Linked DNA regions of Euzebya rosea. The protein of the gene in region 1 interacts with the protein of each later gene in a pairwise test. Links are inferred from orthologs where the notes say so. Each region holds a gene or a part of one and is shown on either strand. Other genes may lie near its edges.

Region 1 (5,473 bases):
TCTACCCGGCCATGGAGGACTTCGTCCTGGACATCGTGGTCGGCAAGGGCCCGGCCGCAAAGGCCTTCCGGCTGCCGCTGCCGCCCTTCACCCTCGTCGGCGCCACCACCCGCACCGGCCTGCTGACCGGCCCGCTGCGCGACCGCTTCGGCTTCGCGACCCGCCTGGAGTTCTACGACCCCGGTGACCTGCGACGGATCGTGTCCCGCTCCGCCACGCTGCTCGACGTCCCCATGGACGCCGCCGGCGCCCTGGAGATCGCCCGCCGCAGCCGCGGCACCCCCCGCATCGCCAACCGCCTGCTGAAGCGCGTCCGCGACTACGCCGAGGTCAAGGGCGACGGGACGGTGAACCACGCGACCGCGTCGGCTGCCCTGGAGATGTTCGAGGTCGACCCGGCCGGCCTGGACAAGCTCGACCGCATGGTGCTGGACAAGCTGTGCCGCGACTTCGGCGGCGGCCCGGTGGGCCTCGGCACCCTCGCCGTCGCGGTCGGGGAGCAGCCCGACACCCTCGAGGACGTCGTCGAACCGTTCCTCATCCAGAAGGGCATGCTCGCCCGCACGCCCCGCGGCCGGGTGGCCACCGCGGCCGCCTTCGGGCACCTCGACCTGCCCTTCACGCTGGACCGCACCCCCGGGGCCGGCCCCTCCCTGTTCGACTGACCGGTTCGACTGATCGCTCGGCAGGGCGCCACGACGACCGCGCACCCGGGACCACCCGCCGGCTGACCGGCCGTGGACGCGGTCGGAGGACCGGCACCGACGGTGCTATCGTTTCCCGGCCGGGCCTCTCAGCAGGGCCGCTTCGGTGTGCGCAGTCAGCGACCACCCCCGCAGGCCCCACCCACTCTCCACCCGGAGGCCCGTCCTCACCATGAACCTGCTTATCGACGTTCCCGTGCTCGCCGAGACCGGCGCAGCTGCCACGGGCAGCCCCATCGGCGCCCTCCTGCCGTTCCTGCTCATCGGCGCGGCCTTCTACTTCCTCATCATCCGCCCCCAGCGCAAGCGCCAGGCCGAGCAGCAGGCCATGCTCCGCCGGGTCTCCGAAGGGGACGAGATCGTCACGATCGGCGGCTTCCACGGCCGCATCGTGGCCCTCGAGGAGGACACGATGGAGCTGGAGCTTGCCCCCGGCGTCATCGTCACGATGGCCCGCACCGCCATCTCCCGGGCGCTGACCGAGCCGGCTCCCATCACCTTCGACGACGATGACGACCTCGACGAGTTCGACGACGACGAGTTCGACTTCGACAACGACGACGACATCGTCATGGGTGACGCGGACGGCGACAACGACACCAACCGCGACGCCTGATCCTCCCCACCACATGAGCCACGACGACGACCGGGGCGCCGAGCCGGACCAGCGGTCCGCCGGCGCTGCCGACACACCCGACGGCGACCTCGCCGACGACGGCGTCGGCGTCGGTGGCCGCACCCCGGAGGGCACCGAGCAGGCGACCCCGGCGGAGTCCACCGGCCGCAGCCGCATCCCGCTGCTGGACGCCGTGCGGCAGCACACCCTCGCCACGGGGCTGCTGGAGATGGCCGACGAGTTCCTCGCCTCGCAGGGGTTCACCGAACACGGCTTCCGGCACGCCAACCTCGTCGGGCACATCGCCTACAACGTCCTGACCCACCTCGGGTTCGACGAACGCCTGGCCGAGCTCGGGGCGGTCAGCGGCTACCTGCACGACATCGGCAACGTCGTGTCGCGGGCCAACCACGGGCAGTCCTCCGGGCTGATCGCGATGACGATCCTCCGCGAGCTCGACGTGCCCGTGCACGACATCGCCCAGGTCATGGGTGCGGCCGGCAACCACGAGGAGTCCTACGGCGTCGCCGTCTCGCCCGTGTCCGCCGCGGTCATCGTGGCCGACAAGTCCGACGTGCACCGCAGCCGGGTGCGCGACACCGGCGACATCGACAACGACATCCACGACCGCGTCAACTACGCGGTCACCTCCAGCTTCCTGCGCGTCTCGCCGCGTGACCGCGACCTGGCCGAGCAGGAAACCGGCCTGGTCGAGTCGAACATCTTCACCGACGACGGGGAGCGGATGCTGGTTCGTCCGAGCGACCCCGACGTCCGCCGCACGCTCACCCTCGAGCTGACCGTCGACACCGACGTCACGCCCGTCTTCGAGTACTTCGAGATCTTCATGGAGCGGATGGTGATGTGCCGCCGCGCCGGGCGAACGCTCGGCGCGGAGTTCCGCATCACCGTCAACGACGTCCCGGTCCTCTAGACCGTCGCACGCCATCCGCTCAGCCCCACCCACCAACCAACGAAAGCTGTCACCGTGTCACGAGGACGCCTGATCACGCTGATCGTCATCTACGCCGTCGCACTCGCGGCGGTGTGGGGATGGATCGCCGTCGCCGGGCTCGAACCGCGTCTGGGCCTGGACCTGCAGGGTGGCGTCAGCGCCAACCTGATCCCGGCCGAAGGACAGGGCGAGATCGACGACGAGATCCTTGACCAGACCGTCGCCACCATCCGCGAGCGCGTCGACGCGCTGGGTGTTGCCGAGCCCGACATCGCCCGCCAGGGCGACACCATCCAGGTGCAGCTGCCGGGTGTGGCCGACCAGGAGCAGGCCCGGGAGATCATCGGCCGCACCGCCCAGCTGCAGTTCCGCCAGGTGCTGGAGGTGCTGCCGCCCGACACCTCCGAGCTGAGCGAGACGGCCACTGCCACCGCCGGGTCGACCTGCGACGAGCGGTCCGACACGGCGATCCCGCCGGCCGACGAGGAGGTCGTGCTGTGCCTGCGCACCTACGACCCCGTCGACCCCGACGTCGAGCTGCCCCGGTCGGAGTGGAACCGCCTGCGCATGGGCCCGGTCGCCGTCTCGGGTGCCAACCTGACCGACGCGTCCGCCCAGCTGATCCCGCAGCAGATCGTCGAGCAGTGGATCGTGGAGATGGAGTTCGACGACGAGGGCGCCGACGCCTTCGCCGAGGTCACCGGCAACCTCGCCTGCCTGCAGGGTGTCCAGCGGCAGCTGGCCATCGTGCTGGACTCCATCGTCGAGCAGGCCCCGCCGGTCAGCCAGGACGTGGCCTGTGGCCAGGGCATCCAGGGCGGTTCGGCCGTCGTCAACACCGTCGGCGAGAACGACGCCAAGGACCTGGCGCTCGTGCTCAAGGCCGGTGCGCTGCCCATCCAGCTGGACTTCGGCACCTTCCAGACGATCTCTCCGACCCTCGGTCGTGACTCGCTGGACGCCGGCCTGCTGGCCGGCCTGATCGGCCTCGTCCTCGTGGCCCTGTACCTGATCGCGCTGTACCGCGGCATGGGTGCGGCTGCGGTGATCGAGCTGATCTTCTTCGGCATCACCGTGTTCGGCCTGATCATCGTCCTCGGCGAGGTCATCGGCTTCACCCTGACCCTGGCCGGTATCGCCGGTGTCATCGTCTCCATCGGCATCGCGGCGGACTCCTCCATCATCTACCGCGAGCGGTACCGCGACGAGGTCCGCGCCGGACGCACCATCCGCACCGCCGCCGACCACGCCTTCACCAAGGCGTTCCGCACCAACCTGACCGGCAACACCGTCAGCTTCCTCGCAGCCGTCGTGCTGTACCTGCTGGCGGTCGGCCCGGTCCGTGGGTTCGCGTTCACGCTGGGCCTGTCGACGCTGATCGACACCCTGCTGTTCGCCACGTTCACCCGCGGGGTGTTCGGGCTCGTCGCCCGCAGCCCCAAGCTGGTCAACGCACCCTTCATGGGGCTGCGTGCCGGCGTCACCAGTGAGCAGCTGGCCCTCTCGGCCAACGTCGGATCCGGCCGCAAGGGTCGCAAGAACGGGAAGAAGGGTCGCAAGTGAGCGACGACATCACCACCACCGACCGCCAGGAGGACCGGGACACCGGCCTCGCACGGCTGCTGACCGGGCAGGCGAACGTCGACTTCATCGGTCGTTCGCGCCAGTTCGGCCTGATCACCCTCGCGCTGATCGTGATCAGCCTGGCCGCCCTCGGCATCCGCGGGCTGAACTTCTCCATCGAGTTCACCGGCGGGTCCTCCTTCGTGGAGGAGGGGGCCACCCAGGAGTTCACCGTCGACGACATCGAGGCGGCGCTGAGCGACCTCGGCGTCACCGGCGCGATCGTGCAGATCGTCGCCGACGGCGAGGGTGCCCAGGTGTCCACGCCGGCGATCTCGGAGATCTCCGGCGTCGACGACCTCGAGGTCGCGGCTGCCATCGAGGAGCTGACCGGCGGCGACGTGAGCGTCTCCACCATCGGCCCCCGCTGGGGTGACGCGGTCACCGAGCAGGCCGTCCGCGGCCTCATCGTGTTCCTCGTCCTGGTCATCGCCTACATCACGTTCCGCTTCGAGTGGCGCATGGCCGTCTCCGCGGTGCTCACCCTGCTGCACGACGTGATCATCACGGTCGGCCTGTACGCGCTGATCGGCTTCACGGTCTCGCCGTCGACGGTCATCGCCATCCTGACGATCCTCGGGTACTCGCTCTACGACACCGTCGTGGTGTTCGACCGCATCACCGAGGACAGCGAGAAGCTGACGTCGGTGTCGACGGTGTCCTACGGCCAGCTGGCCAACAACGCCCTGAACAACGTCCTGGTCCGGTCCTTGTCGACGTCCATCACGTCGGTGCTGCCGGTCGCCTCGCTGCTGTTCGTCGGCGCCAACCTGCTGGGCGCGGCCACGCTGTCGGACCTGGCCCTCGCGCTGTTCATCGGCATGACGGTCGGTACCTACTCCTCCATCATCATCGCCACCCCGATGCTGGTGTGGCTGAAGGAGAAGGACCCCAAGTTCGCCGAGCTCAAGGAACGCGCCGCCCGCGCCACCTGACCGCGCCAGCGGCATCCCGGCCTCGTCCCCTCGACCTCGACCAGAGATCGGGGGGACAGCCCGTTTCTGGGCCGGGCGATTGCTGCCAGGGGCGGGTCGCCGGAGTCGAATTGGGGCTGCTGCCACGGCCCGGGGGGACGATTGGCATCCGGCGACGATTGTGGTGAGCGGTGCACCCGTGCACCCGTGACCACAATCGTCGGCGTATCCCAGCTTCGGAGGATTGGCGGACGACCACGATTGTGGCGAGGGGAGCACCCGTGCCCCGTTCGCCACAATCGTGGCGAGAAGCCAATCGCGCAGTCCGGACGGCCGCGAGCGGCGTCGACGACCAGACCGCCCCCGAGCGGCATCCAGTCCTCTCTCCCTCGACCTCCACCAGAGGTTGACGGGATGGGTCGTTTTCGGCCCCGCAGAGCGCAGGGATGGGCCTCGGGAGGGGGAGGGGCGTCTACAGTCCGTGGTCATGGACTTCGACGCCCTGATCCGCGACATCCCAGATTTTCCCTCCGAGGGCATCGTCTTCAAGGACATCACGCCGCTGCTGGACGACCCCGAGGGATTCGGGGCGGCCATCGAGGCGTTGGCCGCCCCCTACGAGGGGAGGGTCGACCGGGTGATCGGCATCGAGGCGCGTGGG
Region 2 (5,506 bases), 160 kb from region 1 along the record:
CCAAGGGGCTCGTGCAGGCCCACGGTGGCGAGATCGTCGTCGAGTCCTCCCCGGGCAGCGGGTCGGTCTTCCGATTTACGTTGCCGAAGGGCGGTCTCGAGCTCGCAGGCATCGATCTGTCGGCCCTTCGGCACACCAACGGCGAGAGCCACTAGCCCCGCGTCAGCCACGCGGGCCCTGGCTCGTTCGCGGACTCGCCCGGCGCCGACACCGGCCGCCGCCACGTCCACGCCCCTCACCCCTGCCCCAACGCCAGAGCGGAGCACCCAGCTGTGACCACTGATCCCACCACCGATACCCCGGACGTCCCCACCCCCGACGACGTGCTCGCCCTCGGCGCCGAGGCCGTCGCCGAGCTGCAGGCAGCCACCGACCTCGACGCCCTCGAGGCCGTCCGCCAGACCTGGATGGGCAAGAAGGGTCGCCTGTCGATGGTCAAGCGCAGCCTCGGGAGGATGGACCCCGAGACGCGCAAGGCCGTCGGCCAGGCCGTCAACACCGTGAACGCCGACTTCGGGCGCACCGAGTCCGCCCGGCGCACCACGCTGGAGATCGAGCGTGACCGCGTCGTCCTCGCCGCGGAGGCCATCGACATCACGCTGCCGCCGCGGGTGCCCGCCCGCGGGTCGCTGCACCCGCTCCGCCAGACGCTCGACGCCATCCTCGACGTCTTCGTGGGGCTCGGCTACGAGATCGTCACGGGCCCCGAGGTCGAGTCGGACTGGTTCAACTTCGACGCGCTCAACACGCAGATGGACCACCCGGCACGCACGCTGCAGGACACCATCTACGTGCACGGGCTGACGGAGGCCCCCAAGCGCGACGACGGGACCACCGGGATGCTGCTGCGCACCCAGACCTCGCCGATGCAGATCCGCACGATGCTGGACAACGACCCGCCCGTGTACGTCGCCATCCCCGGCCGCGTCTACCGGCAGGACACCCCCGACGCCACGCACGTGCCGGTCTTCCACCAGATCGAGGGCCTCGCCGTCGACACCGACCTGTCGCTGTCGGACCTGTACGGCACCCTCATGGCCTTCGCCCGGGCGCTCGTCGGCGAGGACGTGAAGCTGCGCTTCCGACCCCACTACTTCCCGTTCACCGAGCCGTCCGCCGAGCTCGACGCCTGGGTACCCGACGGGCAGGGGGGTGGCAAGTGGATGGAGCTGCTCGGCTCGGGCATGGTCCACCCCAACGTCCTCCGCGCCGGCGGCTACGACCCGGAGGAGGTCCAGGGCTTCGCGTTCGGCATCGGCATCGAACGCACCGCCATGGTCCGCTACGGCGTGCCCGACCTGCGGCTGTTCGCCGACAACGACGTCCGACTGCTGTCCAGCTTCTAGCCCGCGGCGTCACGAGGAGAACCCACCATGCGTGTTCCTGTTTCCTGGCTGTACGACTACATCGACCTCGACCTGTCCCCCGAGGAGCTGGCCGACGTCCTGACCATCGGCGGCCTCGAGGTCGACGCCGTCGAGCGGCCAACCACCGGCGCCCGCGGCCTGAAGGTCGTGGAGATCCTGTCCTTCGCCCCCGTCCCCAAGGCCGACAAGCTGTCGCTGGTCAACGCCTTCGACGGCGAGCGCGAGTGGGAGATCGTCTGCGGCGCCAAGAACTTCTCCGTCGGCGACCGCGTCCCGGCGGCGCTGCCCGGCTCGACGCTGCCGGGCGGCTTCGAGATCGGCACCAAGAAGCTGATGGGCGTCACCTCCAACGGCATGCTCGCCTCCGCCCGTGAGCTCGGCGTCGGCGAGGACCACTCGGGCATCTGGCTGCTCGGCGACGACGCCCCCGTCGGTGCGGACGTGACCGACTGGCTGGACCTCGAGGAGGCCGTCCTCGACATCGACCTGACCCCCGACCGCGGCTACGGCGCCTCCATCTGGGGCCTCGCCCGTGACCTGCACGCCCTGACCGGCGCCGACCTGAAGGTCCCGCAGCTCGCCGGCAACCCCGGTGGGAACGCCACCGTCGAGGTGTCCCTCGCCGACGGCACCGGAGTGCGTCGCTGGGACGGCCGCGGCATCGAGGGCGTCACCATCGCGGCCTCGCCGCCTGCGGTCCAGAAGCGGCTGAACCTGGCTGGCATGCGCCCGATCAGCAACGTCGTGGACGCCACCAACTACGCGATGCTGGAGACCGGCTTCCCTGTCCACGCATACGACCGCGCGCTGCTGAGCGGCGGCCTCGTGGTGCGCAACGCCGAACCCGGCGAGGTGCTGACGACCCTCGACGGGGTCGAGCGCATCCTGGACGCCGAGGACGTCGTCATCGCCGACGAGTCCGGCGCGATCGGGCTGGCCGGTGTGATGGGCGGTGACGCCACGGAGATCAACGAGGGCACCACCGACCTGTACGTCGAGGTCGCGGCGTGGGACCCGGTCAAGGTGCTGCGCACCGGCCGGCGCCACCACCTGTACACCGAGGCCAAGTCCCGCTTCGAGCGGACCGTCAACACCGAATGGCTGCCGCAGGGCGCCACGCGGGTCGCGGACCTGATCACGGAGTGGGCCGGCGGCACCGTCGTCGGTGGCCACGACCTCGAGCCGATCCCCGACATGCCCACCCCGATCCGCCTGCGGCCGGCACGGGTCCGGTCGCTGATCGGCATGGACATCTCCGCCGACCGCCAGGTCGAGCTGCTGGAGTCGCTGGGCTGCACCACGGAGGGCGAGGGGGAGGACGAGCGCCTGGTCGTCCCGCCGCCGTACCGCCCCGACATGCGGATCGAGGCCGACCTGACCGAGGAGGTCGCGCGGCTGTTCGGCTACGACAACATCGAGCCGCGCGTTCCGTCGACCGGTCGGTCCGGCCGACGCTCGCCGGAGGACCTGGCGGCGCTGGACATCCGTCGGGCGCTGGCGGGCGGTGGCTGGACGGAGGTGCTGCAGTACCCGTTCATCGCCGACGAGGACCTGGTCGCGCTCGGGCTGGACGACGAGGACCCGCGCCGTCGGACCATCAAGCTGGTCAACCCGCTGTCGAAGGAGGAGTCGGTGCTGCGCACCACGCTGCTCCCCGGCCTGCTGGCGACGGTTCGGCGAAACGTCAACCGCCAGAACACCGACCTCGCGCTGTTCGAGACGGGGCACGTGTTCGTGCCGCCCGGAGACGGCCACGTGGCCCTCGACGGTGGCCCGTCCGGTGTCGAGCTGCCAGCCGAGCCCGACCACGTCGCGCTGATCGCCTGCGGGGCCTTCGAGGCCGGCCGGCACGACAGCGACGCCCGTCCGGTGGAGTTCGCCGACGTGATGGGTGCCGTCGAGCTGATCCGTCGCACCGTCGTGGCCCACGACCTGCGGGTCGAGCGCACCCACGAGATGCCGTTCCACCCCGGACGGGCCGCCCGCGTGTTCTTCGGGGACACCGAGGTCGGCGTGGTCGGCGAGCTGCACCCGCGGGTGTGCAAGGCCTTCGAGGTGCCCGAGCGCACCGTCGCAGCCGAGCTGCGGCTGGACGTCATCGTCGACGGCGGCGCCAACCTGCCGACCGCCGTGATGCCCTCGCCCCTGCCGGGCCTGCGGTTCGACGTCGCCGTCCTGGTGGACGTCGCGGTGGACCATGCGACCGTGCGCGACGTCGTGGCCAGCGCGGCCGGTGAACGGCTGAGCAGCATCGACCTGTTCGACGTCTTCACCGGCGAGCAGCTGGGCGAGGGCAAGAAGTCGCTGGCGTTCTCGCTGCTGCTCGACGACCCCGAGACGCAGCTGACCGACACCGAGGAGGCCGCGGCCATCGAGCGGATCGCCGAGGCGGTCGAGGCGATGGGCGGGCAGCTGCGACGTTAGGGTGATCGGCCGATGCTGATGCCGAAGACGACGTGGGAGGGCCTGGCCGACGGCTCGATCACCTGTGCGTTCCGGCGCTGGAAACGGCCGACTGTCAAGGCCGGCGGCACCCTGCGAACCGCCGCCGGCCTGCTGGCCATCGATGCTGTCGAGCTGATCGACGAGGCCGACATCGCCGAGTCCGACGCCAGGGCGGCCGGGCACGCCTCGGTCGCCGACGTCCTCGCGGCGCTGCAGGAGGGCGCCGACCGGCGGCTGTACCGCATCGAGTTCCACCACGCCGGGGTCGACCCGCGCGTGGCGCTCCGCGAGGCCGACGAGCTGTCCGACGCCGACCGGGCCGAGCTGGACGCGGCGCTGGCCCGGCTGGACGCCGCCGCCGACGACGGTCCCTGGACGTCGACGTTCCTGCGCCTGATCGCCGACCACGAGGGCACCCGCGCCCCGGACCTGGCCGAGATGGTCGGTGAGCCGGAGGTGCCACGCTTCAAGCGACGGGTCCGCCGCCTCAAGGCCCTGGGCCTGACAGAGTCCCTCCGCGTCGGCTACCGCCTGTCCCCCCGCGGCCGCGCCCACCTCACCGACTGACGAGTGTCGCCACGCGGGCGTCGGCCGCCGTGAGCCGACACGCGTCAGTGGGAGGAGTCCCAGTCGTAGCCGCGTTCGGCCCAGTAGTCGGCCGGGCGGTCGGTGGTGAAGCGGATGGTGCCGATGCGCTTGAGGGCCTTGATGCCGTAGTGGAGGGGAGTGACCAGCCGCAGCGGCGCGCCGTGGTCGCTGGTCAGCGGCTGCCCGTTGAGGCCGGTCGCCAGCAGGGTCTGGGGGTGCATCGCGGTGTCGGCGTCCAGCCCGACGTAGTACGCCTCGTCGGGCGTGACCAGCTGCACGTAGCCGGTGTCGGCCAGCAGCGACTCGTAGCGGCCGGCGAAGTCGGCGAAGCGGATGCCCTCCCAGGCGACGACGGCGCTCCACCCCTCGATGCACTTGTGCTCCGTCACCTGGTGCACGGGGCTCGCCCCGTCCAGCACGTCGGCGAGGTCGAGCTCGTCCAGCAGCTGCCCGTCGGGTCCCTCGACCCGCAGCCGCCAGGCGGCCTCGTCCAGCGGGGGGTCCAGCCCGATCGTGCCGTTCACCCGGATGTCCTCGGCGGCGGTGACGTCGAACTCCGGTGCCAGCCGCCCGGGGTCGTACAGGGTCGACCAGACGGTCTCGTTCCACTCGAACCCGCGACGCAGCGGCCACGGGATGTTGCCGTCCTCCGGGGCCCGCAGCAGCCACCCCCAGCCCAGGCCGAGCGCCGCCACCCCCGCCGCGCCGGTCAGGACCGACCGGCGGGTCCGCTGGACGTACACCGCCCGGCTGACCCTCGTCGTCTCGGCCCGGGCCTGCGCGGCGAAGGCCTGCGCGCGTCGTTCACGGACGGTCGGGGCGGGGTCGACCCCACCGTGGAGGAAGCCGACGACCTCGTCCGGCTCGTCGAGGTGCTGGCCGTCGAGGTCCTGGTCGTCGAGGTGCGGGTCGTCGAGGTCCGGGTCGTCGCGGTGCGTCGGATCGGTCACGGCCTGCGCTCCTCCGGGACAGCGGAGTACTCGAACCCGGTCACCATCGACATCAGGTTGCCGAGCCCCGAGCGGGCGACCTGCACCAGGTGCAGGACGACGAAGGCCGAGAACGCGATCGTGGTCCAGAAGTGGATCAGCCGCGCGGTCTCGTAT

The links.
Region 2: the proteins of secD (region 1) and pheT interact in binary tests that used the Escherichia coli proteins (3 or more experiments, as listed by UniProt). The link is inferred for Euzebya rosea from one-to-one orthologs.

What each region holds. Positions count from the first base shown.
Region 1 is NZ_PGDQ01000005.1:131,950-137,422, forward strand. The notes cover bases 1,580-4,573. They hold secD (protein translocase subunit SecD), read left to right. Parts: upstream 1,580-2,308; coding sequence 2,309-3,838; downstream 3,839-4,573. Other genes in these bases: CUC05_RS07810 (hypothetical protein), read left to right, coding at 1,580-2,254; secF (protein translocase subunit SecF), read left to right, coding at 3,835-4,573. In the rest of the region: Holliday junction branch migration DNA helicase RuvB, read left to right, coding at 1-665; preprotein translocase subunit YajC, read left to right, coding at 877-1,320; more of CUC05_RS07810, read left to right, coding at 1,334-1,579; more of secF, read left to right, coding at 4,574-4,833; CUC05_RS07825 (adenine phosphoribosyltransferase), read left to right, coding at 5,300-5,473. UniProt on the Escherichia coli protein: Part of the Sec protein translocase complex. Interacts with the SecYEG preprotein conducting channel. SecDF uses the proton motive force (PMF) to complete protein translocation after the ATP-dependent function of SecA.
Region 2 is NZ_PGDQ01000005.1:288,871-294,376, forward strand. Bases 1,056-4,082 are described here. They hold pheT (phenylalanine--tRNA ligase subunit beta), read left to right. Parts: upstream 1,056-1,373; coding sequence 1,374-3,791; downstream 3,792-4,082. Other genes in these bases: pheS (phenylalanine--tRNA ligase subunit alpha), read left to right, coding at 1,056-1,346; CUC05_RS08455 (hypothetical protein), read left to right, coding at 3,804-4,082. Outside these bases: CUC05_RS08440 (sensor histidine kinase), read left to right, coding at 1-155; more of pheS, read left to right, coding at 273-1,055; more of CUC05_RS08455, read left to right, coding at 4,083-4,379; CUC05_RS08460 (molybdopterin-dependent oxidoreductase), read right to left, coding at 4,424-5,350; CUC05_RS08465 (cytochrome b/b6 domain-containing protein), read right to left, coding at 5,347-5,506.